DNA from 4 places in the Streptomyces sp. NPDC101178 genome. Region 2 is predicted to be linked to each of the others. Evidence: riboswitches for the same ligand, from Rfam matches in the RefSeq annotation. Region 2 holds a riboswitch; each other region holds the start of a gene.

Region 1 (7,483 bases), on a different contig from region 2:
CTTCCCGGACCCGTGGCCCAAGGCCCGCCACCACAAGCGGCGCCTCATCCAGCCCGAGTTCCTGGACCTGGTGGCGCCGGTGCTGAAGCCCGGTGCGATCGTGCACTGCGCGACGGACTGGGAGCCGTACGCGGAGCAGATGCTGGAGGTGCTGACCGCGCACCCCCGCTTCGCGAACACGGCGGCGGACGGCGGATACGCGCCGCGTCCGGCGTTCCGGCCGCTCACCCGGTTCGAGGGCCAGGGCCTGGACAAGGGCCACGTCGTGCACGACCTGTTGTTCGCCCGGATCTGACACACCGCCGGGCAGACCGCCGCCGGATGACGGGCGGTCCGCCGCCGGGTGAGCCGTGTCCTGGCCGAACAGCGAACCGTCCTGGCCGGATGCACCGTCGCCGGGTGTCAGTGCTCCTCGTTAGGGTCGAGGGGTGTCCGACGGTTCCGTGCAGTACCAGCAGCGGCAGCCGGCGGTCCCGGTCCTCCACGAGCAGCGGCCCGAGGAGGTGTTGGGCGCCGTGCTGGAGCGCGACCGGTGGCAGTACCGGCCGCGCCGCGTCTCCCTGGTCTGGCGCAGCAAGGTGTTCCGCCTCGGGACCGTGATCGTGGCGCTCGCGCTGTGCGGGCTGGTGATCCTCGCACTGGTCCGCGAGCAGACGGGCCCGGAGGGGTTCCTCGTCGGGCTCGGCCTGGCGCTGCTGCCGGTGCCGCTCCTGATGGCCGCCTTCCGCTGGCTGGACCGGGTCGAGCCGGGCCCCTGGCGGAATCTGATCTTCTGCTTCGCCTGGGGCGCGTGCGCCGCCGCACTCGTCGCGATCATCGCCAACTCGTTCGCCATGCGGTGGATAGCCACCGCGACGGCCGACCCGACGAGCGCCGACACACTGGGCGCGACGGTGATCGCCCCGGTCGTGGAGGAGAGCGCCAAGGCCGTCTCGATCCTGCTGATCTTCATCTTCCGGAGGCGGGAGTTCCGGGGCGTGGTGGACGGCATCGTGGTCGCGGGCTTCACCGCGACCGGCTTCGCCTTCACCGAGAACATCCTCTACCTGGGCAACGCGTTCGACGAGGACCAGCAGCTCGGCAGCTCCGGGATCGCCTCGGTGACCGCCGGGACGTTCTTCGTACGGATCGTGATGTCGCCGTTCGCGCATCCGCTGTTCACGGTGCTCACCGGTCTCGGCTTCGGCTTCGCGGCCATCAGCGCCCGCCACCACCGGGTCCGCCGGATCGCCCTGCCCGTGCTCGGCCTGCTGCTGGCGATGGGCCTGCACGCCCTGTGGAACGGCTCGTCGGCCTTCGGCCCGTACGGCTTCTGGGCGGTGTACGGGATGGTGATGGTCCCGGTCTTCGGGCTGGCGACCTGGCTGGCGATCTGGTGGCGCCGGCGCGAGCTGCGGACGCTCGCCGCCGAACTGCCCGCGTACGCCACGGCCGGCTGGCTGACCCCGGTCGAGCCGCTGGCACTCTCCTCGATGCGGACCCGGGGCGTGGCGCGCGATCTGGCCCGCCACTGGCACGGGAGGCAGGACCGGTCGCGGGGCCGGGCGGCGGCGCGCGCGGTGGCGGAGTACGAGTCGTTCGCGACGACCCTGGCCGGCCTGCGCCGCCGCGCCCGCCATGACGCGGTGGGACCGGACTTCGCCGTCCGGGAGCGGGAGCTGCTGCACCACCTCTGGCAACGCCGCGCCATCGCCGCCCCGGCCCTCACCCACGCGGCGCGGATGACCGGCACCGGCCCGCGCCCACACCCGTACCGACAGCCGACGCCGTACGGACAGCGACAGGAATACGGGCAGGGCCAGACGCAGGCGCAGGCGCAGGGCTACGGGTACGGGCAGGGTTACGGCTACGGGCAGGGGCATGGAACCGTGTACGGCGGCCCGCCCCCGCAGCCGTACCCGTACGGCCGGCAGAGCCCGTCCGGCCCCACCCCGCCTCCCTCGTAAGGCGGTTCGGGCGAGCCCGCTCAGGCCGACGCCTCCGTGAGGGCCGCCAGCTCCGCCTCCGTCAGCTCCAGGTCCGCGACGGCCAGCAGCGCGGGGAGCTGTTCGACCGTGCGGGCCGAGGCGATCGGGGCCGCGACCGTGGGACGGGCGGCGAGCCAGGCGAGGGCCACCGTCGCGATCTCGGCACCCCGCTCCGCGGCGACACGGTCGAGGGCGGCCAGCACCATGCGGCCGCGCTCCGACTCCAGGTGCTCGCCCGCCTTCGCGGAGCGGGCGCTCTCCACGGTGGCGCCGGGGCGGTACTTGCCGGTGAGGAAGCCCGAGGCCAGCGCGTAGTACGGGACGGCGGCGAGGCCGGCGCGGGCGGCGGTCTCCTGGAGCGGGCCCTCGTAGGTGGCGCGGGAGACCAGGTTGTAGTGCGGCTGGAGTGCGGCATACCGGGCCAGGCCCTCGCGCTCGGAGAAGTCCAGCGACTCCTGGAGGCGCTCCGGGCTGATGTTGGAGGCGGCGATGTGGCGCACCTTGCCGTCCCTCACCAACTGGTCGAGGGCGGTGATGATCTCCTCCACCGGGACGGTCTCGTCGTCGAAGTGCGTGTAGTAGAGGTCGATGTGGTCGGTGCCGAGGCGGCGCAGCGACTGCTCGGCCGCGCCCTTGATGGTGGCGGCGGAGAGCCCCTGGAAATCGGGGTGGGCGCCGACCTTGGTGGCCACGACGATGTCGGAGCGGTTGGCGCGGGAGGCGAGCCAGGCGCCGATGACGGTCTCCGACTCACCGCCCCGGTTGCCCTCGGCCCAGGCGGAGTAGGCGTCGGCGGTGTCGACGAAGTTGCCGCCGGCCGCGGCGTACGCGTCCAGGACGGCGAAGGACCGGTCCTCGTCGGCGGTCCAGCCGAAGACGTTGCCGCCGAGGGCGAGGGGGAAGACCTGGAGGTCGGAGCTGCCGAGCGTGCGGAGAGAAGTCATGTCCGGGTTCAACGGCGGCGGCGGAGCGGCGTATTCCATCCCGGAGCCGCGCATTCCGTGCCGGTGCGGCGCATTCCGTGCCGGTGCGGCGCATTCCGCGTCGGAGTTCCGTATTCCGTGCCGGAGCGACGCGTTCCGCGCGCCGGAGCCGCATATTCCGCGCCGGAGCCCTCTGTTCCCGCCCTGGACCCGCCGGACGGACCGGCAGCCCTGACGTCGGGGGGTGAGCGTCAGGGCTGCCGGGGTTTCGGGTCCTACGGGCGCGGGTGCCTCAGACGGAGAGGCCCTTGCTGTTCAGCCATGCGACCGGGTTCATCGCCGAGCCGCCCGCGGTGTGGACCTCCAGGTGGAGGTGGACACCGGTCACGTTGCCGGTAGCGCCCATGCGGCCGATGGTCTCGCCGGTGCTGACCTGCTGGCCGACCGAGACGTCGATCGAGGACTGGTGCGCGTACCAGACCTCCGTGCCGTCCTCCAGCTGGAGGACCGTGCGGTAGCCGTACGAACCGGACCAGCCGGCCTCCGTGATGGTGCCGCTGTGCACGGCCTTGAGCGGCGAACCGGCCGCCCCGGCGAAGTCCAGGCCGGTGTGCTGGCCGGAGGACCACATGGCGCCGGACTGGCCGTAGGTCGAGGTGATCGTGTACGAGGAGGCCGGCAGCGTGTAGCTGGCGCGGAGCTTGGCGAGGCGCTCCTCCTCGGCCTTCTTCGCCGCGGCCTCCTCCGCCGCCTTCTTCTCGGCGGCGATCCTGGCCTTGACCTTGGCCTCGGCCTCGTCCTGCTGCTTCTTCGCCTCGGCGGCGGCCTTCTCGGCCGCGGCCTTCTCCTCGGCTGCCTTGGCCTCGGCGTCGGCGTTGGCCTGCTGCTGCTCGGCCTGCTGGAGGATCCGGGCGCGCAGGGCCTCACCGGCGCCGGTGGTGCCCTGCTCGGCCTCGGCGGTCGTGATGCCGGCGGAGGTGAGCGGAGCGGCGGCGAGGACCGGTGCGTCCTCGGCGTCGTCGGACATGAAGGCCCCGACGCCGGGGAGGGACTTGGCGTCGGGGAGGTTGTCCGCGATGGAATCGGGAAGAGAGATGGAGACCGGTGGCTTGCTCTGAGCGGTGGCCATGCCACCCGCACCGACGGCCGCTATGACGCCGACCCCGAGGACGGTGGAGCTACGGGCGAGACCCCGCTGCTTGGCCACGCGGTGCTTACCGCGCACGGGACGGACGGACTCCGCGGTGGGATTCCACTCCTCCCACGTCCGCTCCGGACCACCGAGGCCATCGGCAGTGAAGGGTGACGGGGCCTCAGGGGCAGGGTGATTGGACGCCACGTGGGCGCACTCCTTTCCTTCCTTCTCGCCTACCGGGTTAGCTGACGGGTTCGGAGCAGGAAGGTCTCCTACGGGCCCCTCTGCCTCACGATGGAGACACAGGCGTCCGATTCACCCCATGTAGGTGGTTCCCCGGTTCCCTTGCGGAATTCGGCGCTCGCGCACGGCGCCGTCTCTGACGACGGCTGGGACGACCGCACTGCGTTATCGAACGTTAATAGACAGACGGGCCCGATTCCAAGCTGTTCCTGTTGATCATTAACGGCTTCGACGGGGACTTACCGCCCACAAGCCGCCCGAATCGGACGACTTGGCGATCTCCCGCCCACACCTCTTTTTCTGATGGTGTGTCAACTGTTATGCGGAGCGGTGCTCATCGATTACGCACCGTGTCATCGCCCCGGCCGACGATCTTCACCGTCGTCCGCCGCGGCGGCTGCCCCTCCGCAGGCCGGCTGACCGCGAGCAGCGCCATGTCATCCGTCGACCGGCCGCCGGTGTGCAGCCGTACGTCGTCGGTGAGCGCCGAGAGCAGCTCCTCGGGGCCGGGAAAGATACGGCCGCGCAGCCGGGCCGCCGGGTCGTAGAACGCGCCGTTCGCGTCGCGCGCCTCGGAGAGGCCGTCCGTGAAGGCGAGCAGCGTCGAACCGGCGGGCAGCTCCCACTCGTCGGACCGGTCCGGCCACACCCCGAGGTCCATCCCCAGCGGCATCGCGGGCACGCTCGGGGCCAGGACTTCCAGGGCCCCGTCCGCGTGCAGCAGGATCGGCTCGGGATGGCCGCGGTTGACGAGGCGCAGCGAGGCCGAGCCGGGCGGGATCTCGGCCAGGACGGCGGTGATGAACCCCTCCATGGCGTCCAGCCCGTACCGCCGCGTCCCCTCCCGCGCGAGCGCCCGCTCCAGCCGCTGCGCCACGCCCTCCAGGGACCGCTCCTGCTCGGCGGCCTCCCGGAACGCGCCGATGATCACCGCCACCGCCTCCACGGCGTCCAGCCCCTTGCCGCGCACGTCGCCGACGACCAGGCGTACCCCGTACGGAGTGTCCGCCACCGCGAACAGGTCCCCGCCGACGAACTCGTCCGCCTGCGCCGCCTCGTACCGCGCCGCCACCTGGAGCCCGCCGATCCGCTCCGCCGGCGTCGGCAGCACGGCCCGCATGGCGGTCTCCGCGATGACCCGCGCCGAGGCCAGCTGCTCGTTGCTGCGGCGCACGACCCCGTTGATGACGAGGGCCAGGGCCGCGGCGGTGAGGACCGTGATCATCTCGATGACCGGGACGACCTGGGTGGAGGTGCCGTCAAGGATCCGCATCGCGATGACGGAGAGGACCGAGGCCACTCCCGTACGGATGGTGCTGGCGAGCGAGAAGAACGGCGCGGCGATCAGCGGCGCGGCCACGAACAGCGGTACGGCGGTGAAGTTGGGCGGCGCGAGCGAGTCGAAGAGGAGCCCGCCGCCGATCAGCAGCACCGGCAGCAGCCGCACGAACCGCCGCGTCCCCTTGCTCCGCGCCACCACCGGCTTCCCGCGCCCCGTCGAGCCGGGCGCGGCCCGCCCGGGGATCCCGAGGCTCGCCTTCACGAGCCCGCGCCCCTTCTCCGCCATCCCCACCACCTGTGCACTCCTGCTGCCCGGTCCGGCCACGGCTGCGGACGGTACCGCGCCCCGCCCAGGCTTCCCGGAGCCGCGCCGTGCGGCGACCCGTCATCGGCCGAATAGGGGGAAGCGGGCCTGGTGCCGAGGCCCTCCGTGGTCAGTCGGAGAGCCGGCGTTCGGCGTAGATCGTCAGTGCATCCCGTACGAAGGCGGCGGTGCCGTCCCCGTAGCGATCGTAGTTCTTTCCGAAGCGGGGATCGGCGACATACATCTCGCCGAGTCCGATGACGTAGGAGCGGCCGGGCTCCTTGTCCGCCGCCCGGCCCGGCACGCGGCCCGACGCGCCGCTCGCCGCCGTGGACGACGACAGCCACGCACAGTGCCGCCGGGCGATCTCCTGAGCCTGCTCACCACCGGCATCGGCCCCGGCCTCCCGGGCCCGTCCCCAGCCCCGCGCGATGGCTTCGTGCTCGGCGAGGAAGGCCTTCCGCCCCTCCTCGCCGAGCGCGCGCCACCACCGGTCGCCCTCCTCGTACGCCGCGCGCCCCCAGCGCTCGGTCACCTCCCGCTCATGAGCGGTGTGGTCGAACCCGTCGAACACTTCCTCGGCCATGAGTTCCGTCCCCTCCTCCGTCTTGTGGAGAGTGGTCCGCACCGAGGCGATCTGCCGCCCGATGCGCGCCTGCTCCTGTTCGAGCAGCCGCAGATGCGCCCGCAACGCCACACCCGTGTCCCGCTGCCCTTCGAGCACGTCCTTGATCGCGGGCAACGACAGCCCGAGCTCCCGCAGCAGCAGGATGCGCTGCAGCCGGACGAGGGCGTCCTGGTCGTAGTAGCGGTAGCCGTTGCTCCCGAGCCGGCTCGGCACGAGAAGACCGAGGTCCCCGTAGTGCCGGAGCGTGCGGCTGGTGGTGCCGGCCTTTCTGGCGATTTCCTGGATGGACCACTCCATGCCGGAAACGCTAGATCTTCACGTTGCGTCAAGGTCAACCCGGAACGCGCCGGGGAACGACTCGGGCCCGGCACGCAGTCGGCGTGCCGGGCCCGGATCTTCAGTAGCGGGGACAGGATTTGAACCTGCGACCTCTGGGTTATGAGCCCAGCGAGCTACCGAGCTGCTCCACCCCGCGTCGGTGAACACAACTCTACGCCATCGGAGCGGCCGCCCCGACCACCTTTCCGGCAGCGCTGCGGCGTCTTCGATCAGCGGCACCGCGCCGCAGGCGAGTACCTTATTGCACATAGGTTGCAGTAACGACTGATGTGCGAGAAGAGGAAGCCGTGCGGACTCCGGTGGTGCTGGGCATCGAGTCGTCGTGTGACGAGACGGGGGCGGGGATCGTCTCCGGCGGCCGGCTGCTCGCGCACGTCGTGGCGTCGAGCATGGACGAGCACGCCCGCTTCGGCGGCGTGGTGCCGGAGATCGCGGCCCGCGCCCACCTCCAGGCGTTCAACCCCGTGGTCAAGGAGGCCCTGGCCCAGGCGGGGCTGGGTGTGCGGGATCTCGACGCCGTCGCGGTGACCACCGGCCCCGGCCTGTCCGGTGCCCTCCAGGTCGGCCTGGCCGGGGCGAAGTCCCTGGCCTACGCGGCGGACGTACCGCTGTACGGGGTGCACCACCTGGCCGGGCACGTGGCCGCCGACACCCTGGAACACG
Region 2 (7,483 bases):
TCCGGAGGCGCTCGACCTCTCACGCAGTGACAATCAGCATCTCGGTTACGGTCACGGCATCCACTACTGCCTGGGAGCACCGCTGGCCCGGCTGGAGGGCCAGGCCGCGGTGGCGACGCTGCTGAAACGCCTTCCTGGCCTGCGACTTGCGGTGGAACCTGACGATTTGCGTTGGCGCGGCGGGCTCATCATGCGCGGACTGCGCACGCTGCCGGTCGAGTTCGAGCCGGGACGGCGCCTTGAGGAAGGTGACACGCTGTCACCTCTGTGACTTTCACGTGATCTGCGCTGCATCGACTTGTGACATGCGTTCGAGTCCCGCTAGGTTCACGGTTCGACGCGTCGGCCGACCGTTCACCGTTGGCCCGTCCGTCACTTGCGTATCAGCTTCACGCACGCGCGTAACAGCTTCATGCTTCTCAGTTCCCGCTTGTCAGTCGCACGGAAGGCAAACTCCATGGGCTCCGCGAACGGCAGACACCGCCGTCCTCGTCAGGCACCCGCCATCGTCGTCGCCGCGGGTGTGACCGGATCGGCCATCGCCATTCCGCTCCTCGGCGCGGCGGGCGCACACGCGGCCGACGCCACCACCTGGGACCGGGTCGCGGAGTGCGAGAGCGGCGGCATGTGGAGTGCCGACCTCGGCAACGGCTACTACGGCGGCCTGCAGTTCTCGCAGGAGACCTGGTCGGCGTACGGCGGCACCGCCTTCGCGGAGCGGGCCGACCTGGCCAGCCGTTCGCAGCAGATCGCGATCGCCGAGAAGGTCCTGGACGACAAGGGCCCGCAGGCGTGGCCGAGCTGCGCGGTGATCTCGGGCCTCGCGGTGGACGGCGGCCTGCCCGGTGTCGACCCCGGCACGGTCCCCTCCGCCGACCCCGTCAGCCCCACCACTCCCACTCCGGACCCGACGACCGCACCGGCGGACGAAGCGGATGAAAAGGGTGGAGCGGAGGATTCCGGCAAGACGGACTCCACCGGCACGACGGGTAAAACCGGCAAGGGGGAGAAGAGGGATGGAGGCGCCACATCCGACCCTGCGGCGAAGCCCTCCACGTCCCCCGCCGCAGGAAAGACCGGAACCCCCGGCTCTCCTGACGCCTCGCAGCCCGCCACCTCCGCCCCCGACGCCTCGAAGGGCGCCGATCGCACGGGCGGCAAGCACCGAGGCGCGCCGGCCCCCGAGGAGGCCGACGCGGTGGGGCAGGAGGACGGCCCGCGCGAGTCAGGCCGGCACGCCTCGCGGGGTGAGGGTGACGCGCGGGACGGCGGCGCGGTCGCCGGCGGCGGCTACACCGTGCAGCCCGGCGACAACCTCTGGGCCATCGCCGACGCGCAGGAACTCCCGCAGGGCTGGACCGGTCTGTACGAGGCCAACAAGGACCTCCTCGGCTCCGACCCGGACCTGATCCTGCCCGGACAGAGCCTGGACCTGGGGCTGGAGCAGGCCGGTCAGCAGGACGGTGAGCAGGAGGGCCAGGCGGGCGCTCCGGAGGGCTCCGAGGCGCCTGCCGCCAACTGATCGAATTCGGGAAAACGCCCCAAAAACGCGGGTAGTTCAGAGGCCTATGTCCACTTATGCGTAAGTGAGACATGGGTCTCTTTGCTGCAACTGGCGCGTTGCGTCCGCCTCCTCGGCGTAGATCGCCTCCGACCTGCGGAAACACTCCGTCAGGGCAGGCAAGTAAGCGCTGATTGAGGCGGTATGTCCATCTTTGAATGTCGGGGTTGCCTGTGTTTACGGTCGGAACCGCTCGCACCGCGGGCCCCGTCGACCGTCACGCCGAATCCTGCCGTCGGTCGAAGGGAACAGACGCGTAAAGCGCCGTAGGCAGGAGCGGGGGACCCAGGTAGGCCGCCGGGTCCGGACGGCCTCGTCGAAGACGGGGACGTACGGGAACGGCTTGGGGTGAAGTCGCGCGCAAGGTCGCGCGACCGGGCAACTCATCAGCCCGAACCCGACAGCTCACCTCGTAGGCGTCGGTGAGGAGATCCGTTCCATGCTGCTGAACAGCAAGGGCAAGCACCGCCGCCCCTCGAAGGCCGTCCGTCTCGCCACCCTCGCGGGTGTCACCGGTGCCGCCGTGGCCGTCCCGCTGATGGGTGCGACCAACGCTTCCGCCGCCTCCGTCGAGACCTGGGACGCCGTCGCCCAGTGCGAGTCCGGCGGCAACTGGTCCATCAACACCGGTAACGGCTACTACGGCGGACTGCAGTTCTCGCAGTCCAGCTGGGCCGCCGCCGGCGGTACGCAGTACGCCTCGCGCGCCGACCTGGCCTCCAAGGACCAGCAGATCGCCACCGCCGAGAAGCTCCTCGACATGCAGGGCCCGGGCGCCTGGGCCTGCGCCGGCGCGGGCGGCCTCACCAACGACGGTGTGGACCCGGGCGTGAACGCCGGCTCCGGCCAGTCCGCGAGCAAGCCCGAGCAGGCACAGCCCGAGCGCAAGGCCGAGCAGCCCACCACGCGCAGCGAGCAGCGCGAGGCTCCGAAGGCCGAGAGCTCCAAGAAGACCGTCACCACGCCGACCGGCGAGAAGGTCCAGAAGGGCGACGGCGAGTACAAGGTCAAGACCGGCGACACCCTGAGCAAGATCGCCGAAAAGGAAGGCGTCAAGGGCGGCTGGAGCAAGCTCTTCAAGCTCAACGACGACATCGTCAAGGAAGCGGACCTGATCTTCCCGGGTCAGCAGCTCCACCTGAAGTAACAGCCGTCTCTCCTCCCCGGAGGGAGGGGGTCCGGCGGCACCCTCCCTCGCTCGGCTCCCCGGCCCGGCGCGCTCTCCCCCCGTGCGCGCCGGGCCGGGATTCTTCCGCGTGAAGGGCGCCGGCGGGCGAGGGGATTCGTTCACCTCTTGTCGCCAGCACTTGTTACCAGCCAGTAGATTTCTGGAGTTTTGTCCCGTGATGCTGGCCCTTGGGTCCTTTTTCGTCCCAGGAGACGGGCGGTCGGCCGACTGACGCGGCCGGGCCGGTTAGGCTCGTGTCGCAAGGCCACAGTGACCCTGCACAACCAGCGTCATATCCCAGAAGGAGATGCCTCGTGCCGTCCATCGACGTCGTCGTAGCCAGGGAAATCCTCGACTCCCGGGGCAACCCCACGGTCGAGGTCGAGGTCGGCCTCGACGACGGCAGCACCGGCCGTGCTGCTGTTCCGTCCGGCGCCTCCACCGGCGCCTTCGAGGCCATCGAGCTTCGCGACGGCGACCCCAACCGCTACCTGGGCAAGGGCGTCGAGAAGGCCGTCCTCGCCGTCATCGAGCAGATCGGCCCGGAGCTCGTCGGGTACGACGCCACCGAGCAGCGCCTCATCGACCAGGCGATGTTCGACCTGGACGCCACCGAGAACAAGGCCTCGCTCGGCGCGAACGCCATCCTCGGTGTCTCGCTCGCCGTCGCGCACGCCGCCTCCGAGGCGTCCGACCTGCCGCTCTTCCGCTACCTCGGCGGCCCGAACGCGCACCTGCTGCCCGTTCCGATGATGAACATCCTGAACGGCGGCTCGCACGCCGACTCCAACGTGGACATCCAGGAGTTCATGATCGCGCCGATCGGCGCGGAGTCGTTCTCCGAGGCCCTGCGCTGGGGCGCGGAGATCTACCACACGCTGAAGAAGGTCCTCAAGACCAAGGGCCTGTCCACCGGCCTCGGCGACGAGGGCGGCTTCGCCCCGAACCTGGAGTCCAACCGCGCCGCCCTGGACCTCATCGTCGAGGCCATCAAGGAGGCCGGTTACGTCCCGGGCCGCGACATCGCGCTCGCGCTCGACGTCGCCGCGTCCGAGTTCTACAAGGACGGCGTCTACGAGTTCGAGGGCAAGTCCCGCTCGGCCGCCGAGATGACCGAGTACTACGAGGAGCTCGTCTCCGCGTACCCGCTGGTCTCCATCGAGGACCCGCTGTACGAGGACGACTGGGCCGGCTGGAAGGTCATCACCGACCGCATCGGCGCCAAGGTGCAGATCGTCGGCGACGACCTCTTCGTCACCAACCCCGAGCGCCTGGCCCGCGGCATCGAGGAGGGCTCCGCCAACGCCCTGCTCGTCAAGGTCAACCAGATCGGTTCGCTGACCGAGACCCTGGACGCCGTCGAGCTGGCCCAGCGCAACGGCTTCAAGTGCATGATGTCGCACCGCTCCGGCGAGACCGAGGACGTCACCATCGCCGACCTCGCCGTCGCCGTGAACTGCGGCCAGATCAAGACCGGCGCCCCGGCCCGCTCGGACCGCGTCGCCAAGTACAACCAGCTGCTGCGCATCGAGGAGATCCTCGACGACGCCGCGGTGTACGCCGGCCGCTCCGCCTTCCCGCGCTTCAAGGGCTGACCCGCAGCCCTTGGGCGGTAGCCTCCGTCCGTCCCCGCACTCGGTCCCGTACCGTGTGCGGGGACGGACGTGCGTCAGAGCTTGTCGTCAAACTGCCGCCCGCCGGGCGGCGTCTGGCACGCACGCTCGCGGCGTTGCCGAAAGGGCCGAGTAGCTCAGCTACGAGACCGTCTCGGCGCCTTGCGATCGCACGCACCAGTCGCCGCCCGGCCGCCCTTCGGGCGACGACGGCAGTTCGACGACAAGCTCTGGGAGGCGGGAGACATGGCCGGGAAGGACCGCGACCGGTTCTCCACCGCGACCAGGCTGCGGTTGCTCGGCGAGCAGACCGCGGCCCGCGTGTACCGCTCCCAGAACCGCCGCCAGGCCCGCCGCTCCCGGCTCACCGGCCGGGCCGCGTTCCTGGCGCTGGTGGTCTGCTCCCTGATCGTCGCGCTCGCCTATCCGATGCGCCAGTACGTCTCCCAGCGCGACGAGATCGCCGAGCAGGAGCGGCTCTCGCAGGAGGCGAAGGCGCGCACCGAGGAGCTGCGGGACGAGAAGGCGCGGCTCCAGGACGACGCGTACATCATGCGGCTGGCCCGCCAGCACCTCCACTACGTCCTCCCCGGCGAGACCGGCTACACCGTGGCCGACCCCGACGCGGCGGAGGACCGGCGCGGAGAACCGGGCGCGAACCACCGCCCCTGGCACTCGAACGTCTGGGACGGCATCGACAGCGCCGACCGCGACTGACCCCCCTCGCACCACCTCTTTCCTTCTACGAGCTTCCGAGCAGAACCAAGGCAGGCATGGAAACGCCCCCTCCGCAGACCGAGTCCACCAAGCCCACCGACGCGGACATCGCCGCGTTCGAGCAGCAGCTCGGCCGCCCGCCGCGCGGCCTGCGCGCCATCGCGCACCGCTGCCCGTGCGGCAACCCGGACGTGGTGGAGACCCAGCCCCGTCTGGAGGACGGCACGCCGTTCCCGACGACGTACTACCTGACCTGCCCCCGGGCGGCCTCGGCGATCGGCACGCTGGAGGCGAACGGGGTCATGAAGGAGATGACGGCCCGTCTGGAGACCGACCCGGAGCTGGCCGCCGCCTACCGGGCCGCGCACGAGGACTACATCACCCGCCGCGACGCCATCGAGGTGCTGGAGGGCTTCCCGAGCGCCGGCGGCATGCCGGACCGGGTGAAGTGCCTGCACGTCCTGGTCGGCCACTCGCTGGCCGCCGGGCCCGGGGTCAACCCGCTGGGCGACGAGGCCATCGCGATGCTGCCGGAGTGGTGGGCCAAGGGCGCGTGCGTCACGCCGTGTGCCGAGAACTCCGTGAGCTCCGACAGCTCCGACGGCTCCCAAGGACAGGGCGCATGACCCGGGTCGCCGCCGTCGACTGCGGTACGAACTCCATCCGGCTCCTCGTCGCCGACGTGGACCCCGCCACCGGCTCGCTCACGCAGCTGGACCGGCGGATGACGATCGTCCGCCTGGGCCAGGGCGTCGACAGGACCGGCCGGCTCGCTCCGGAGGCGCTGGAGCGCACCTTCGCGGCCTGCCGTGAGTACGCCGCCGTGATCGAGGAGTTGGGCGCCGAACGCGTCCGCTTCGTCGCCACCTCCGCCTCCCGCGACGCCGAGAACAGCGCCGACTTCGTGGCCGGCGTCCGGGACATCCTGGGCGTCGAGCCCGAGGTGATCACCGGCGACCAGGAGGCGCAGCTCTCCTTCGACGGCGCCACCAAGGAGCTGACCGGCAGCGACCGCCTGGCGAAGCCGTACCTGGTCGTCGACATCGGCGGCGGCTCCACCGAGTTCGTGCTCGGCTCGGACGGCGTCGACGCGGCCCGCTCGGTCGACATCGGCTGCGTACGGATGACCGAGCGTCACCTGACCGTGGACGGCGCCGTGGTGGACCCGCCCACCCACGAGCGCGTCGCCGCGATCCGTACGGACATCGAGGCCGCCCTGGACGTGGCCGCCGGGACCGTGGCGCTCACCGAGGCGGCGACGCTGGTCGGACTGGCGGGCACGGTCACCACGATCGCCGGAATCGCGCTGGAGCTGGCGGAGTACGACTCCGAGGCCATCCACCACTCCCGGGTCTCCCGGGGCCAGGTCCGCGCGATCACCGAACACCTCCTCCGGTCCACCCACGAGGAACGCGCCGCGATCCCCGTGATGCACCCGGGCCGCGTCGACGTGATCGCCGCGGGCGCCCTGGTCCTGCTCGCCGTGATGGAGCGGACGGGCGCGCACGAGGTCGTCGTCAGCGAGCACGACATCCTGGACGGGATCGCCTGGAGCGCCGCGTAACAGTCCGCTGGGGGCGCACGACATGACCGACACCGGCACGCCGCGCGGGGCCGTCGAGCGGATGGAACACCATCAGGTGGCCGTCTATCTCGCCGCGATGGCCCTCGGCGCCCTCCTCGGGCTCGCGGTGCCCGCCGCCGGGCCGGGGCTCGAACATCTGATCAACCCCGTCCTCGGCGCGCTGCTGTTCGTGACCTTCCTTCAGGTCCCGGCGGCCGAGCTGCTGCGCTCGCTGCGTGACGGGCGGTTCCTGACCGCCGCGCTGGTGGTGAACTTCCTCGCCGTACCGCTCGTCGTCGCCGCGATGTTCACGTTCCTGCCGGCCGACCGGGCGGTGCGGCTCGGGGTGCTCCTCGTGCTGCTCTGTCCCTGCGTCGACTACGTGATCGTCTTCAGCGGGCTCGCCGGAGGGTCGGCGCGCCGGCTGCTCGCCGTGACCCCGGTCCTGCTGGTCGCGCAGATGGTGCTGCTGCCGGTGTTCCTGTACGGGTTCCTCGGCTCCGGGCTCGCCGACATCGTGGAGGCCGGACCGTTCCTGGAGGCGTTCGCCTACCTCATCGTCATCCCGCTCGCGCTGGCCTGGGGGCTGCAGGCGTGGGCGGGGCGGCGGGAGAGCGGGCGGAGGGTGTCGGACGCGGCCACCATGACGATGGTGCCGCTGATGGCCGCGACGCTGCTGGTCGTCGTCGCCTCGCAGGTGCCGAAGGTGGGCGGGAACCTGGCCGATGTCGCCGCCGTCGTCCCGTTCTACGCCGCGTTCCTGGTGGTGATGGCGTTCGCCGGGAAGGCGGTGGCCCGGCTCCTTCGGCTGGACGCGCCCGGCGGGCGGGCGGTGGTCTTCAGCGGAGCGACCCGTAACT
Region 3 (7,483 bases), on a different contig from region 2:
GGTCGCGCAGCGCGAAGACGACGTCGACCAGGTCCTTGTCGCTCTCGCCCATCCCGGCGATCAGCCCGGAACACGCCGAAAGCCCGGCGGCCTGGGCCTGCTGCACGGTCTCCACACGGTCCGCGTAGGTGTGGGTGGTGGTGATCGCCCCGTACGTCTCCTCGGACGTGTTGAGGTTGTGGTTGTACGCGTCGGCGCCCGCCGAACGCAGCCGGTCGGCCTGTCCGTCGGAGAGCAGACCGAGACAGGCGCAGACCTCTACGCCCTCGTTCTGTTCTTTGATGGCCTCGATGGTCTTGGTGACCCGGTCGACGTCCCGGTCGGTCGGGCCGCGCCCGCTCGCCACGAGGCAGACCCGCTTGGCCCCGCCCGCGACCCCGGCGGCGGCCGCCTTCGACGCCTCGTCCGGCTTCAGCCAGGTGTACTTGAGGATCCCGGCCTTGGAGCCGAGCCGCTGCGAGCAGTACGAGCAGTCCTCGGGGCAGAGCCCGGACTTGAGGTTGACCAGGTAGTTGAGTTTGACGCGCCGCCCGAACCACTGGCGGCGTACCTTGCCGGCGGCGGCCACCAAGTCGAGCAGGTCGTCGTCGGAGGTCGCCAGCACGGCGAGCGCTTCTTCGCGGGTCGGCAGTTCGCGCCGCAGCCCCTTGTCCACCAGCGTGTTCAGCAGGTCCATGAAAGATGATCCTGGCGTACGGCACCGCCTGCAGCCAAGGAGGAACCAGACAGCAGACGCGGGGGAGGGTGTGTGTATTGCCACATCCTGACCTGCTGCGCACCCCGCTAGGGTCTGTGAGCTGCCTACAAAAGGGACCGCCTCATGTCCTTCGCCCCGCCCTCCTCCCCGTTCGACTGGATCGACGACGAGGCCCGCCGCCGGGCCGCCGCCGGACTCGTCCGGGCCCTGCGCCCGAGGAGTGCGGAGGACGGGCTCCTCGACCTCGCGAGCAACGACTACCTGGGCCTCACCCGCCACCCCGAGGTCACCGCCGCAGCGGCCGCTGCCGCCCACCGCTGGGGCGCGGGTGCGACGGGATCGCGGCTGGTCACCGGCACCACCGCGCTGCACACCGAACTCGAACACGAACTCGCGGATTTCTGCGGCTTCGAGGCGGCCCTCGTCCTCTCCTCCGGCTACGCGGCCAACCTGGCGGCACTGACGGCACTGAGCGGACGGGGTTCGCTCATCGTCTCCGACGCCGGTAACCACGCCTCCATCGTCGACGGCTGCCGGCTCTCCCGCGCCGGGACCGCCGTCGTCCCGCACGCCGATCCGGACGCCGTCGCCAAGGCGCTGGCGGCCCACGACGGACGCGCGCTCGCGGTCACCGACTCGGTCTTCTCGGTGGACGGGGACGCGGCACCGCTCGCCGCGCTGGCCGAGGTCTGCCGCGCCGCCGACGCGGCCTTCGTCGTGGACGACGCCCACGGCCTCGGCGTCCTCGGCGACGGGGGACGCGGCGCGCTCGCGGCGGCCGGACTCGCGGGCGGCGCGGGAGCGGTCGCCACCCTCACCCTCTCCAAGTCGCTGGGCAGCCAGGGCGGCGCGGTCCTCGGTCCGGCCCGGGTCATCGACCACCTGGTCAACACGGCCCGTACGTTCATCTTCGACACCGGCCTCGCCCCGGCGGCGGCGGGCGGCGCACTGGGCGCGCTGCGGCTGCTGCGCCGGGAGCCCGAACGCGCGGCCAGGGCCCGGGAGGTGGCCGCCGCGCTGTACGGGCGGCTCACCGCAGCCGGGCTGACGGCGGTCCGCCCGGACGCGGCGGTCGTCTCCGTGCGGGCACCCTCCGCCGACGCGGCGGTGCGGTGGGCCGCCGACTGCCGTGCGGCCGGCGTGGCGGTCGGGTGCTTCCGGCCGCCGTCGGTGCCGGACGGCATCTCCCGGCTGCGCCTCACCGCGCGGGCCGACCTCACCGAGGAGCAGATCGGCGCCGCGGTGGCCACGGTCGTCGCCACCGCTCCCCGGGAGGCCGGTCTTCCGCTCAGCTGAAGGAGCGCGGCTCCAGTCCGGCCACGAACGTGGTCCAGGCAGTGGCGGAGAAGCGGAGCGGCGGCCGCTCCAGGTCCTTGGAGTCGCGTACGGCGAGGAGCGCGCCGCCGGGCTCGGGGCCGTACAGCCGCGCGGTCTCCACGCAGTTGTTCATTCCGGTGGAGCGGCTGCTGCGGCGCCACCTGAGCGGCTCCGTGCGGGGTACGAGACGGTCGGACATGGTGCCCCCCTCGGGCAGAGTCGGACGTCCTGTCGGGTCAGCGTGTCGGTGCGGTCCAACGGATCAGCGGTCCATCGTGCTAGCGCAGGCCGCAGCGGATCGCGTCGATGAGGTCCAGCGATCCGTCCGGCGTCAGTGCGTGTGTCTGCAGGGTGCGGAAGGCCGAGCCGTACGCCTCAAGGTCTTCTCTCCGCTCCAGATAGAGGCTACTCGTCAAGTGGTCGAGAACGACCACATCCAGATCAGAAATGTTCGGAAAGGAGAAGATGACGAAAGGACCGGTGAGCCCGACGTACCCGCCTACCGAGAACGGCAGCAACTGCAGCTGTACGTGGGGGAGTTGAGACACCTGGGTCAGATGGTCCAACTGGTCGCGCATCACCTCGAGCCCGCCCACCCTCCGGTGCAGCACCGCCTCGTCCAGTACGGCGGTGAACCGCAGCGGCGGCTTCGCGTACAGCACCCGCTGACGGGTCAGCCGCACCTCGACCAGCGAGTCGAGATCGTCCGCCGGCAGCCCGTCGAGCGAGGCCCGGGTCACCGCCCGCGCGTAGCCGGCCGTCTGGAGGAGGCCCGGCACCACCGAGGTCTCCAGGGTCCGCACCGTATCGGCCTGGGACTCCAGGCTGATGAAGTCGCGGTACTGGGGCGGGATCAGCCCCCGGTAGGCGTGCCACCACCCCGCGCCGCCACCGCCCGCCGACCCGGCCAGCACTTCGAGCAGGGCGCGCAACTGCGCGTCGCGCACCGCGTAGAGGTCGAGCAGGCGCGTCACGTCCGCGGGCGTAACCCCGCTGGCGCCGGTCTCGATACGGCTCACCTTCGACTGGTGCCAGCCGAGCAGGTGCGCCGCGTCCCGGCTGGTGAGTCCGGAGCCGTGCCGCAGGCTCCGTAACTCCTCGCCGAGCTTCCGTCGTCGGACGACGGGGCCGTGCTGCATCCGGGTCTCCTCGCGCTGTGCGGAACGGGGCGGGACCCTCACGCACCGCGTGATCCGGGCCCGCAGGGGGGCCAGTGTGCCCGTCGTCCGGGTGGTGCGGGACCCGAATTCACCGCTTCGAGCGACAGATATATGCATATCTTGGTCGAACGTCGTTACAGCGAGCTTCAACAATGGCAGTCTGGCGCGAAGCACAATCCCGGCCGACCGCGGGTCGGCCGGGGCGCGAAAGGGACGGCGTCGCCATGGCAGACCATCAGGAAGCAACCGTCACCCTGCCGAGCGATCCGGTCTCGGTCTCCTCGGCCCGTAGACATGTGGCCAGGACGTTGGCCGAATGGGGCCTCTCCGAGGAGACGGAGCTGGCCGACACCATCCGGCTGATCATCTCCGAACTCGCGACCAACGCGGTCCAGCACACGTTCGGCCAGTCGCCCACCTTCACCGTCGATCTGCGCCTGGAACGCGACGAGGAGCTGCACCTCGGCGTGACGGACAGTCACCCTCGGTGGCCTCAGCGGCTGCCCGCCGCCGTACGGCAGGACAACGGGCGCGGCATGGTGATCATCCGGGCGCTGGCCAAGGAGTACGGGGGCCGGCTGACGGTCGTCCCGACGGCCGAGGGCGGCAAGACGGTCTGGATCACGCTGCCGTGGGCGGTGCCGGTCCAGGGCTGACGACCGGGCGCGGACGGGGCGGCGGAGTTCAGGCCGCCGCCCGGCCTGCCCGGCTCAGGCCACCGCTCAGCTCGCCGCCGCCCGGCCGAACCCGCTGCGCAGCAGGGCGAGCAGTGTCGCCGCCGCCGCGGTGGCCCGGTCGCCGCGGTGGACCACGGAGATCGTCCGGCGGAAGTCCGGAGGCTCCAGCCGCCGGACCGCCAGCGGCGTGGCCGACAGCGACGCGACCATCTCCGGCACCACCGCCACCCCGAGCCCCGCGCTGACCAGCGCGCACACCAGCGCGTAGCCGGGCGACTCGCAGACCACCGCCGGTGCGGCGCCCGCCGCCGCCAGCGCGCTCTCCACCCCGCGCCGGGGCGGATGCGCCGGAGCGCTGCTGATCAGCGGCCGTCCCGCCAGCTCGGCGACCGGCAGCCGCCCGGTCCCCTCGGCGAGCCGGTGCCCGACCGAGGTCGCCAGCACCAGCTCCTCGACCAGCAGCGGCTCGACGGTGACCCCGGCCGGCGGCGGGTCGGCCACCGCCGGCTCGTACGTATGGGTCAGCGCCAGGTCCACCTCGCCCGCGGTGACCGCCGCGACGCCGCCCGGCGGCTCGTACTCGGCCACGGCCAGCTCCACCTCCGGATGGGCCCGCCGGAACGCGCTCAGGACCGGCGGCAGCAGATGCACCCCGGCCGTCGTGAACGTCCCGACCCGCAGCCTGCCGCCGGACAGCCCGGCCAGCTGCGCCAGCTCGTGCCGGGCCCGGTCCAGTTCGTCCAGCACCCGCCGCGCCCGGCCCGCCAGCAGCTCACCGGCGGCCGTCAGCCGTGCGCCGCGGTGGTGGCGCACCAGCAGCGCCGCGCCGGCCTCCCGCTCCAGCTTGGCCAGCTGCTGGGAGAGCGCGGGCGCGGTGTAGCCCAGGTGGGCGGCGGCCCGGGTGATCGATCCGGTCTCGGCGACCGCCACCAGCGCGGTGAGCCGCGTCGGGTCGTACATGAAGCGTTCCTTTAGGCAGACCCAGAAGATTGCAAGTACACGCTAAAGGCTCCGCCGGTCCAGGCTGGCCCCATGGACGCACAACTGATCGCCTTCACCGGGGTCGCCGCCGGAATGGTCGCGCTGCCCGGAGCCGACTTCACCGTCGTCGTACGCAACGCCCTGGCCTCGCGCACCGCCGGTCTGGCCACCGCACTCGGCGTCGCCGGAGGACTGCTCGTCCACACCGCGCTCGCCGTGGCGGGGCTCGCGGCGGTGCTGGTGACGATGCCGGTGCTGTTCCGCACGGTCCAGCTGCTCGGCGGCGCGTACGTGCTCCACCTCGGAATCAGCGCGCTGTACGCGATGCGGCGCCGGGTCGCCGAGGAGCGCCGTGCGCCGGACCAGGCACCGCCCCGGGGGCCCGAGGCGTCCGGTGGCGAACCGGAACAGCCGGTACGTGAGGGGTTCGGGCGCGCGCTGCGGCAGGGGTTCCTGACCAACGCGCTCAACCCCAAGGCGCCGGTCCTCTTCCTCAGCCTGCTGCCGCAGTTCGTCCCGGACGGGCAGCCGCCGCTCCCCAGGACCCTGCTGCTCGCCGCCCTCGTCGTCGCTCTCGCCCTCGTCTGGTTCTCGGCGCTCGCCCTGCTGGTGGACCGGCTGGGACGGTGGCTGCGCCGGCCGCGTACCGCCCGGGCGATCGAGGGCGGCAGCGGCGTGGCGCTCACCGGACTGGGCCTGGCGCTGGTGGCCGGGCCTCTCCTGCGCTGAGGAAGGGGGAGCCGGGGCCCTTGCGGGCGGCACCGAGAGGTGCGCCGGTGTGCCGCCCGCAAGCGAAGAGCGTCCGGTCGGTGGGTCAGCGGACCCTTCCGTACCAGACGCTCTTGGACCAGATTTTCGCCTTGCGCACCACGTCCCCGGATTTGGGGGAGTGCCAGATCTTGTTCTCTCCGGCGTAGATCCCCACGTGGTACACGTTGCGCCCGGAATGGAAGAAGACCAGATCGCCCTGTTTACGCTGTGACTTCGGGATATGGCGGGTCTTGTTGTACTGCTGCTGTGCGGTGCGGGGAAGTTTCTTCCCGGCCTTCTTGAACGAGTAGACCGTCAGCCCCGAGCAGTCGAACCGGCTGGGACCCGCGGCTCCGTACTTGTAGGGAGCCCCCTTCTTCGACGCGGCGATCTTGAGCGCCTTCGTCGAATGGGTGGCGGCCTCGGCGTCGTCGACGAGGCCGGGCGCCAGCATCGCCGACGTCACGGCGAAGGTGAGTACGGAAGCCGTACCGACCCGGGCGAACAGAGACGGGACATGAACCTGCGCAGACATGCGCAACCCTTCGTCAGCCGCCTGTGAAGGATGACCTGTCGGGTTCGGGCTGGCGAAGTTGCCCGGCCGCGTGCTGCGGCTTCACCCCGAGGGCTTCCCGGTCTCCCGGTCGGCCCGTTGTGCTCGGGTCCTCCACTCCTGCCGATCCACTCCTGTCGACCAGTCATCCGGGAGGCGGCAGGACTCGGCGTCCACCCGGACCGCCCCGCCGCGGCGGCGGGGGCTTGTCGTCCCAGGGATCTTGACTCACCAAGTGCCGGATTTCCGAGCCCAAACAGTGATTTGTGAGTCTCCTCACCACTGATCCATTCAGGTGGGCAGGGGCGGTTCGCGCCCGTCGCCGAGCCCGGCGCACACCCTCGTACCAGCGACGAAAGGGTGGATTTCGAGTACGGGCCGCGCGTCGAGCGCAAGTTGGGAGGTCGCTCGCGCGGGTGATCGCCTACGCCGAACGAGCGAGGGAATTCGGTCGCGGGGTTGGGCGTGTCGCACGCCGGGACGACCGGCCCGCTCCCGTAGTGGGCTCCCGGCGCGCGCAGCGGCTCAGTTCGGGGCCGGCGGCATGGCGACCCGGCCCGCCCGCCGCTCGCCGTCCAGCACCCGCAGGGCCCGCGCGAGCGTCGCCGCGTGGATCTGCCGCTCACCCCGTTCGTGCATCAGCGCCAGTGCGTCGCGCAGGGCCGCCGCCCGGGAGGCCAGGGCCTGGGCGGCCCGCAGGGCGCTGTAGGTGTCGCTGCCGCGCGCCGGGTTGATGCGGCCCACCTGGTCGAGAACCGCCAGGTAGCAGTCGATCAGCTCGCCCTCGGCGCGGGTCAGTGCGGGCAGGGGCGGGAACTCCGTCGGTTCCATAGGCGGTTCACCTCGCGTCGTGGGGCGGCTGGGAGAGTGTGCGGCTCTCCACGACGTGGTCCACCAGCCCGTAGGCGCGAGCGGCCTCCGCGTCGAAGATGGTGTCGCGCTCGATGTCGGCGGTGACCAGCTCGGCGGTCCGGCCCGTGTGACGGACCAGCATGTCCGTGAACAGCTCTCGGGTGCGTACCAGTTCGCGCGCGTGGATCTCCAGGTCGGACGGCTGGCCCCGCAACGGCTCGGCCAGTGCGGGCTGTTGAATGACTACCCGCGCTCCGGGCAGGGCATGTCGCCGCCCCGGAGCCCCGGCCGCCAGAAGAGCGGCCGCATAGGAGCCGGCCTGCCCCAGGCAGAAGGTCTCCACCTCGCACGTCAGAAAGCGCATCGTGTCGTAGACCGCCGCCATCGCCCCGAACGAGCCGCCGGGGCAGTTGATGTAGAGCGACAGCGGCCGGTCCGGCTCGGCGTGCTCCAGGTGCATGAGCTGCGCGATCAGGTCGCTCGCCGCGGTGTCGTC
Region 4 (7,483 bases), on a different contig from region 2:
GCGAGAGCGGCTTCCGAGACGGCTTCGCCCCGTTGCTGCCCGACACCCCGATCGCGCTCGGCGACCTGGACGCGCTGCGCCGGGAGCTGAAGCGCGGCGATGTGGCGGCCCTGGTCGTCGAGCCGGTCCAGGGCAAGGGCGTGCACGCCGCGCCGCCCGGCTTCCTCCGCGAGGCGCAGGAGCTGCTGCACCGGCACAAGGCGCTCCTGATCGCCGACGAGGTGCAGACAGGGCTCGGCCGCACCGGCGACTTCTACGCGTACCAGCACGAGGACGGGGTGGAGCCCGATCTCGTCTGCGTCGCCAAGGCGCTCTCCGGCGGCTATGTGCCGGTCGGTGCGACGCTCGGCAAGGAGTGGATCTTCCGCAAGGTCTACTCCTCGATGGACCGGGTCCTCGTCCACTCCGCCAGCTTCGGCTCCAACGCCCAGGCGATGGCGGCGGGGCTCGCGGTGCTCACGGTGATGGAGGACGAGGAGATCGTCGCGGGCGCCCGGCGCACCGGTGATCTGCTGCGGGAGCGCCTCTCCGCCCTGGTGGACCGTTACGAGCTGCTGCACGAGGTACGCGGGCGCGGGCTCATGATCGGCATCGAGTTCGGGCGGCCGTCCTCGCTGAAGCTCCGCAGCCGCTGGACCATGCTCCAGGCGGCCCGCAAGGGGCTCTTCGCCCAGATGGTCGTGGTGCCGCTGCTCCAGAAGCACCGCATCCTCACCCAGGTCTCCGGTGACCACCTGGAAGTGATCAAGCTGATCCCGCCACTGATCATCGGAGAGGCGGAGGTGGACCGTTTCGTGGCGGCGTTCACCGAGGTCATGGACGACGCGCACAGCGGCGGCGGTCTGCTGTGGGACTTCGGCCGGACGCTGGTCAAGCAGGCGGTGGCCAACCGCTGATCTTTTGCCTCCTGGGCAAGTTATTTGCCCCGGAGGAAAGTTCCTGGCCCAATGGACACATGAACCCTCCGGACGAAGGGGCGGCCGACGAGCTCCCCGCCGTCGCTCCCCGCCTGCGCGACCTGCGCCGAGGCCGTGGCCTCACCCTGGAGACCGCCGCCCAGCGGGCCGGACTCTCCCCGGCCCACCTCTCCCGGCTGGAGACCGGCCGCCGGCAGCCCTCGCTGCCCATGCTGCTCGGCCTCGCCCGCATCTACGGTACGACGGTCTCCGAGCTGCTCGGCGAGAAGCCGCCCGAACGCGAGGCGGTCGTCCGCGGCGGCGCGTTCGAGGGGGCCGAGGCCGACGGCTGGATGTACCGCCGGGCCGGCGGCTCGGGCCGCGCCATGCAGGCGCTGCGGGTCCGTGTCCCGTACGGCGCCCAGGGCGATCTGGTGCGGGTGCATCCCGGGGAGGAGTGGCTGTACGTCCTCGGCGGGCGGCTGCGGGTCGCGCTCGGGGAGACCGTGCACGATCTGGACCCGGGCGACAGCGCCCACTTCGACTCGCTCACCCCGCACCGGATCGCGGCCTTGGACCGGGGCGGGGCGGAGCTGCTCTTCGTCCACTCCCTGCTCCAGAGCCCCGCGGCCGAGCTCTGCCTCGGCAGCGCGCTCCACCCGCGATGACCCCGGCGCCCTGCTCACCGCCGCGCCCTTCCGTACCACCGGAGCCTTCGTACCCACCGGCCGCGAGGCCGGCAGAGAGGACCGTCATGTCCGATTCCGAGCACTACGACCCGCTGACCCCGAGGCGCCCGAAGGTCACCAAGGACACGCAGGAGCGTCGGATGCCGCGCGGCCTGGTGATCCGGCTCTTCGCCTACCTGGTGGTCGGCCACGTGATCGCGGCCTTCCTCTACCTGCTCTTCGTGGTGGCGGGCGCCGAATAACTGCTCAGCCCCGGTCGAGCAGGCGCTCGCGGAGTCGCTCCCGGGTCTCCGGGGAGACCTTCAGGCCCTCCGCCAGATAGCGGTCCGTCGTGCCCCAGGTCTCGTCGATGGCCGTGAACGCCGCTTCGAGGTAGGAGGCCTGCGCGCCGAAGAGCGGATTGAGCAGCTCCATCACCTCGGGGGACATCCCGGTCTCGGACATGTCCGTTCGCTTCACCTTGTACCGGCGGTGCGGGTCGTTGGACTTGAGGTAGTCCGCCTCGATCGCCTCGCGCTCGACGCCCACCGCGAGCAGCGAGACCGCGATCGACAGGCCCGCCCGGTCCTTGCCGGCCGCGCAGTGCATCAGGGCCGGCACGCTGTCCTCCGCCAGCGCGTGCAGGACGCGGCTGTGCTCGGCGGTGCGGTCGACGATGGTCGAGCGGTACATGGTGATCATGCGCTCGCTGCCCTTGCCGTCGGCCAGGATCGACCGCAGCTGCTCGATGTTCCCGTCCCGCACCAGCCGCCAGAACTCGGCGCCGTCGGCCGGGTCGGAGAGCGGAATGCTGACATTGCGGACACCGGCCAGCTCGATGTCGTACCCGTCGAGCTGATGGTCGGCGGAGTTGCGGAAGTCGAAGACGGTGTGCAGCCCGAGCCCGCCGAGGAAGAGCGCGTCCTCGGCGGTGGCGTGCGCCAGGTGGCCGCTGCGGTAGAGCCGGCCGAAGGCGGTGTGCCGCCCGTCCGTGGTGGGAAGCCCGCCCACGTCACGGAAGTTGCGGACTCCGGTCAGTGCGGTCTCGGTCGGCGGGACCTGCGGCACCTGCTGCGTCACGGTGGCTCCTGGAATCTCTGGCGTCGGCGCGGCTCTCCGGCGAGGGCGCTCCTGTGACGATACGACATCGGTTCACCAGGCAACCATCGGCTGGCTGACGGTGCGTCAGGGGTCCCGCCGGGGGCATGTCCGTATTGGTGCATTTCGCAGAACATGCCCCGCTAATGGGGGAGATGGGAATCCGCGGGTGAGCGGGATCATATCCGTGACGGACGGTGGCGGTGGCTCCGAGGCGTTTTCCCGGTATCCGCAAGGAAAGCCAAGATCCGTAATCCACGGAGTGTGACGGGAAATCCGGATCGAAATTGAATCGATGATTCCGGGGCGGAACCGACGGCTTGTTCCTGTCGTCCCGACTCGTTTACGGTCACCGTCAATCCGGACGGACCGCCTAATCCTGCCGCCGCCCGGAATTCGCACCCACCCACTCACGTGTGGCAGGAGCGGGGGAACCAGGTAAGCCGCCGGCCCGGAGCGATCCGGACCGGCTCGGGGTGAAGTCGCCATCCGGCGGCCGGGCATCTCCAGCCCGAACCCGACAGCTCACCTCGCAGGCGCCGGAGAGGAACTTCCCCATGCCCGCAAAGGGTAAGCACCGCCGTCCCAAGTCCGGCCCGATCCACCGCGGCGTCCTCGCCGCGGGCACCGGCGGCGCCGTACTCGCCCTCCCGCTGTTCGGCGCCACCGGCGCCCACGCCGCGGAGAAGGCGGCCCCCGCCGTCAAGCCCGCCGCCGCCTCGGTCGCCGCCCAGGCCGCTCCGCAGGCCGCGCCCGCCACGGCGAAGACCACCGCGAAGACGTACGCCGTCGTCTCCGGCGACTACCTCGCCAAGATCGCCTCCGAGCACCAGGTCAAGGGCGGCTGGCAGAAGCTGTACCAGGACAACCGCTCGACCGTCGGTGAGAACCCGAGCCTGATCTTCCCGGGCATGAAGCTGACCCTCGGCGCCAAGGCCACCGGCTCCGCCGCGCCTTCGGAGGCCAAGAAGTCCGCTCCGGCCCCCAAGGCCGCCGCGCCGAAGAAGGCCGCCCCGAAGAAGGCCGCGCCGGCCCCGAAGGCGGACACCATCTCGGCCGACGAGTCCGACGCCGCCGCCGAGTCCGGTGCCGCCACGCAGACCGGCTCCTCCGAGGCCACCGGCTCCGGCTGGACCGCGCCGCTCGACAACGCCAACGTCACCACCCAGTACCGCGCTTCCGGCGCCAGCTGGTCCAGCGGCTACCACACCGGCTCGGACTTCCAGGCCTCCTCCGGCACCCCCGTCAAGGCCATCGGCCCGGGCACCGTGGTCTCGGCCGGCTGGAGCGGTTCGTACGGCAACGAGGTCGTCATCCAGCACGAGGACGGCATGTACTCCCAGTACGCCCACCAGTCCTCGCTGAGCGTCTCCGCCGGCCAGACCGTCACCGGCGGCCAGCAGATCGGCCTCTCCGGCTCCACCGGAAACTCCACCGGCCCGCACCTCCACTTCGAGGTCCGCACCGGCCCCGGCTACGGCTCCGACGTCGACCCGGTCGCCTACCTGCGGCAGCACGGCGTCTCCCTCTGACCCGAGGGCGAGAAGAAGTGAACGAGGGGCGGTGCGCGGCGGCGCACCGCCCCTCCACTTATTCCGGCTTTACCCAAATCTGACCAGGTGGTCTATGTCACCACCCGTCAACCCCTTATTACGGTCGCGTAGGTCACATTGAACGGTGCAGGATATGGGCTTGTGGCAGACGATTCGAGAACCCAGCAGCAGAACATCATCGGGTCGTACGCGGCGATCGGGGATAGTTTCACCGAGGGCGTCGGCGACCCTGGACCCGACGGCACCTTCGTCGGCTGGGCGGACCGGTTCGCGGTGCTCCTCGCCGACCGGCTCCCGGCCCCCGACGCGGCGACGAACCCGGACGACGAGACCCGGCACGGCAATTTCCGTTACGCCAATCTCGCCGTGCGCGGACGCCTCCTCGACCAGATCGTCGCGGAGCAGATCCCCCGCGCCAAGGAACTCGCCCCCGACCTGGTCAGCTTCTGCGCGGGCGGCAACGACATCATCCGGCCCGGCGCCGACCCCGACGACCTGGCCGAGCGGTTCGAGCGGGCCGTCGCCGACCTGACCGGGGCCGTCGGCACCGTCATGGTCACCACCGGGTTCGACACCCGTGGCGTTCCGGTGCTGCGCCACATGCGCGGCAAGATCGCCACGTACAACGTGCATCTGAGGGCCATCGCCGACCGCTACCGGTGCCCCGTGCTCGACCTGTGGTCGCTGCGCTCGGTCCAGGACCGGCGTGCGTGGGACGCCGACCGGCTCCACCTGTCGCCAGAGGGCCACACCCGGGTCGCGCTCCGCGCCGCCCAGGTCCTCGGCCACGACGTGCCGGCCGACCCGGACCAGCCGTGGCCGCCGCAGGCCCAGCGCACGCCCTTCGACGCGCGGCGCGACAACGTCCAGTGGGCGCGGGAGTACCTGGTGCCGTGGATCGGCCGGCGGCTGCGCGGCGAGTCGTCCGGCGACCACGTCGCGGCGAAGCGGCCGGACCTGCTGCCGCTGTAGGGGTCAGGGGCCGAGCAGCGGGAGCGTACGCCGGGACGGGCCCGGCACCACCGGCCCGCCCGGCGCCGGGCCCGCGCCGAACCCGGCGGGTATCCGCTCCAGCACACCGCCCGCGAACACGTCGTACAGCGGCAGCGTCTCCAGGTGCACATAACCGATGTGGCAGTCGCACACGGCGAGCGGACAGGCCCGCGGGCCCAGCGCCGCGCGGTAGCTGCCGTCGTAGAGGTTGCCCAGCTCCGCCTTGACGAAGTGGCAGCGCCGCACCGTGCCCTCGCCGTCCACCGAGATCACCGACTCGCCGGTCCGGCAGGGCAGCCCGGCCGAGCGGTGCGGATGGCGGCTGTACGGGAAGAGCGGGTCCAGCTCCGTCCACCGCTCCGCCTCCTCGTCGGTGTACGTCTGCCCCTCGGCCGCGTTCACCCAGAGGTACACCTCGGCGGGCAGCGCCGCCCGCAGCCGTCGCGCCTCGTCCAGGTGGGCCTCGAACCCGACCACGCCGACGCTGTGGCGGATGCCTCGCTCGGTCAGCTCCCGGCACTTCCCGAGGAACCGCTCGTACGGTGTCTGGCCCGGGTGGTACGTGCACCAGAGCGCGATCCGCTCCGGGTCCGCGTCCGCCAGCCACGCCGTGCGGCCGCTGAGGTTCGTCTGGATGGCGACCCGGCCGATGTGCGGGAGGTGCGACAGCTCGGTCAGCGCCCGCCGGTACCAGGAGCGCACCAGGCCCTCGCCCCACGGCGTGAACAGTACGGAGAGCCGGTCACCGGTCTGCGCGGAGGCCCACGCGGTGAACCGCTCCAGCGCCTCCCGGTCGGACGTCAACCGGTCCTTGCTGTCCCGCCGCTTGGCGAACGGGCAGTACGGACAGTCGTAGTCGCACGAGGCCAGCGGGCCCCGGTAGAGGATCGTCAGGTCCACGGCCCGCTCACTTCCGCTCGTACGCGGCCATCGCCGCCCGCACCCCGGGCGAGAACAGCGCGGGCCCCAGCGCGTCCGAGTGCGCCAGGCCCCGCGGCGAGAGCCGCAGCAGACCCTCCGGCGCATGAGGGTCGAGCCAGCCCCGGGCCGCGAACCGCTCCAGCTCCGCGCGGAAGTCTTCGCGCGGGTCGGTGCCGAAGCGGGTGCGGTAGTCGGACACGGGCAGCCCCGCCGCCTGGAGCAGCGACTGGAGCAGGTGGCGCCTGCGGGCCTCGGCCTCGTCGACGTACCTGCCGACCTCGGCACGCGAGAAGTCCCCGGTGGCGGTGAAGGAGTCGATGATGGACCGGATCTCCCGCATGTCGACCGCGTAGTCGAAGGAGTAGTGCAGGGCCGCCGTGTAGGAACGGGCTCCGCAGCCGAGCCCGATCATGCCGTCGCTCTGGCATGCATAGTCCTCGGGACCCTCCTGGGGTGCGTCGGCGCGGCGGAACATCCGCATCGACACCTGCTCGTAGCCGTGCGCCAGCAGATGGTCCCGGCCCACCGCGTACAGCCGCAGCCGCTGTTCGTCCCAGGCGGCCTGCTCCAGGGCCTCCGCCTCGGGTCCGGCGGCCGCGCCGAGCCGGTGCAGGCCGGTCAGCGGGCGGACATACAGCGGGTAGAGGTACAGCTCCTCCGGCCGCCAGGCCAGCGCGGCGTCCAGCGAGGTGAGCCAGCTGCGCTCGGTCTGGCCGTCGATGCCGTAGATCAGGTCGATGTTCAGTACCGGTATCCGTACGTCCCTCACGCGGCCGAGCGCCGCCTCCACCTCCGCCCGGCGCTGCGGGCGGACGGCGGCCCGCGCCTCCTCGTCCACGAAGCTCTGCACGCCGATGCTGACCCGGGTCGTGCCCCGGTCGGCCAGCACCGCGAGCCGGTCGGCCGTCGCCGTGGAGGGGGACGTCTCCACCGACAGCGGCACCGCGCGCAGGTCGGCGCCCATCCGCTTCTCCGCGATGTCGCAGAGCCGCTCCAGCTCGTCCGCCGTCAGGAAGGTCGGCGTCCCGCCGCCGAAGGCCGCCGCCGCGAACCGCACCGGCTCGTCGTCGCCGAGCGCGTCCCGTACGGCCACGGCCTGCCGGTCCAGCGCGTCGAGGTAGCGGGTGGTCAGCTCCTCGGGCGCGCCGATCCGGGTGAAGAGGTTGCAGAAGCCGCAGCGGACCTCGCAGAACGGTATGTGGAGGTAGAGCGAGAGGGCGTTCTTCGGCTCCGCAGCCCACAGCTCGCGCAGCGCGGGCCGCTCCGGCAGGGGGCGGTAGGCCGTCTTGTGCGGATAGGCGTAGACGTAACTCTCGTACGGCCTGACGGCGGGCGTGCCGGTCGCCGTGGCGGT

What was found. A riboswitch is a leader RNA that binds a small molecule or an ion and turns the genes downstream of it on or off. The one in region 2 is predicted to bind cyclic di-AMP.
Region 1: another riboswitch for cyclic di-AMP. It lies ahead of ACIRR8_RS08580 (M23 family metallopeptidase); the one in region 2 lies ahead of ACIRR8_RS25015 (transglycosylase family protein).
Region 3: another riboswitch for cyclic di-AMP. It lies ahead of ACIRR8_RS29860 (C40 family peptidase); the one in region 2 lies ahead of ACIRR8_RS25015 (transglycosylase family protein).
Region 4: another riboswitch for cyclic di-AMP. It lies ahead of ACIRR8_RS14855 (LysM peptidoglycan-binding domain-containing M23 family metallopeptidase); the one in region 2 lies ahead of ACIRR8_RS25015 (transglycosylase family protein).

The regions. Positions count from the first base shown of each region.
Region 1 covers NZ_JBIWOZ010000003.1:16,371-23,853, forward strand. Annotated here, with positions in the region: gene trmB (tRNA (guanosine(46)-N7)-methyltransferase TrmB) at 1-295, shown strand, start outside; gene ACIRR8_RS08570 (PrsW family intramembrane metalloprotease) at 429-1,946, shown strand; gene ACIRR8_RS08575 (aldo/keto reductase) at 1,967-2,911, opposite strand; gene ACIRR8_RS08580 (M23 family metallopeptidase) at 3,183-4,229, opposite strand; cyclic di-AMP (ydaO/yuaA leader) riboswitch at 4,241-4,395, opposite strand; gene ACIRR8_RS08585 (PP2C family protein-serine/threonine phosphatase) at 4,603-5,835, opposite strand; gene ACIRR8_RS08590 (MerR family transcriptional regulator) at 5,984-6,778, opposite strand; tRNA gene ACIRR8_RS08595 (tRNA-Met) at 6,883-6,956, opposite strand; gene tsaD (tRNA (adenosine(37)-N6)-threonylcarbamoyltransferase complex transferase subunit TsaD) at 7,120-7,483, shown strand, end outside.
Region 2 covers NZ_JBIWOZ010000009.1:88,079-95,561, reverse strand. Annotated here, with positions in the region: gene ACIRR8_RS25025 (cytochrome P450) at 1-271, shown strand, start outside; gene ACIRR8_RS25020 (transglycosylase family protein) at 458-1,522, shown strand; cyclic di-AMP (ydaO/yuaA leader) riboswitch at 1,814-1,995, shown strand; gene ACIRR8_RS25015 (transglycosylase family protein) at 2,001-2,708, shown strand; gene eno (phosphopyruvate hydratase) at 3,044-4,324, shown strand; gene ACIRR8_RS25005 (septum formation initiator family protein) at 4,589-5,059, shown strand; gene ACIRR8_RS25000 (DUF501 domain-containing protein) at 5,116-5,685, shown strand; gene ACIRR8_RS24995 (exopolyphosphatase) at 5,682-6,623, shown strand; gene ACIRR8_RS24990 (arsenic resistance protein) at 6,646-7,483, shown strand, end outside.
Region 3 covers NZ_JBIWOZ010000013.1:124,184-131,666, forward strand. Annotated here, with positions in the region: gene bioB (biotin synthase BioB) at 1-676, opposite strand, end outside; gene ACIRR8_RS29830 (8-amino-7-oxononanoate synthase) at 821-1,993, shown strand; gene ACIRR8_RS29835 (DUF397 domain-containing protein) at 1,986-2,213, opposite strand; gene ACIRR8_RS29840 (helix-turn-helix domain-containing protein) at 2,293-3,153, opposite strand; gene ACIRR8_RS29845 (ATP-binding protein) at 3,399-3,830, shown strand; gene ACIRR8_RS29850 (LysR family transcriptional regulator) at 3,897-4,811, opposite strand; gene ACIRR8_RS29855 (LysE family translocator) at 4,884-5,561, shown strand; gene ACIRR8_RS29860 (C40 family peptidase) at 5,647-6,117, opposite strand; cyclic di-AMP (ydaO/yuaA leader) riboswitch at 6,121-6,307, opposite strand; gene ACIRR8_RS29865 (hypothetical protein) at 6,661-6,966, opposite strand; gene ACIRR8_RS29870 (ATP-dependent Clp protease proteolytic subunit) at 6,974-7,483, opposite strand, start outside.
Region 4 covers NZ_JBIWOZ010000004.1:562,657-570,139, reverse strand. Annotated here, with positions in the region: gene ACIRR8_RS14875 (aspartate aminotransferase family protein) at 1-896, shown strand, start outside; gene ACIRR8_RS14870 (helix-turn-helix domain-containing protein) at 956-1,564, shown strand; gene ACIRR8_RS14865 (DUF6126 family protein) at 1,651-1,827, shown strand; gene ACIRR8_RS14860 (tyrosine-protein phosphatase) at 1,832-2,644, opposite strand; cyclic di-AMP (ydaO/yuaA leader) riboswitch at 3,056-3,216, shown strand; gene ACIRR8_RS14855 (LysM peptidoglycan-binding domain-containing M23 family metallopeptidase) at 3,220-4,194, shown strand; gene ACIRR8_RS14850 (SGNH/GDSL hydrolase family protein) at 4,357-5,187, shown strand; gene ACIRR8_RS14845 (STM4011 family radical SAM protein) at 5,191-6,108, opposite strand; gene ACIRR8_RS14840 (STM4012 family radical SAM protein) at 6,116-7,483, opposite strand, start outside.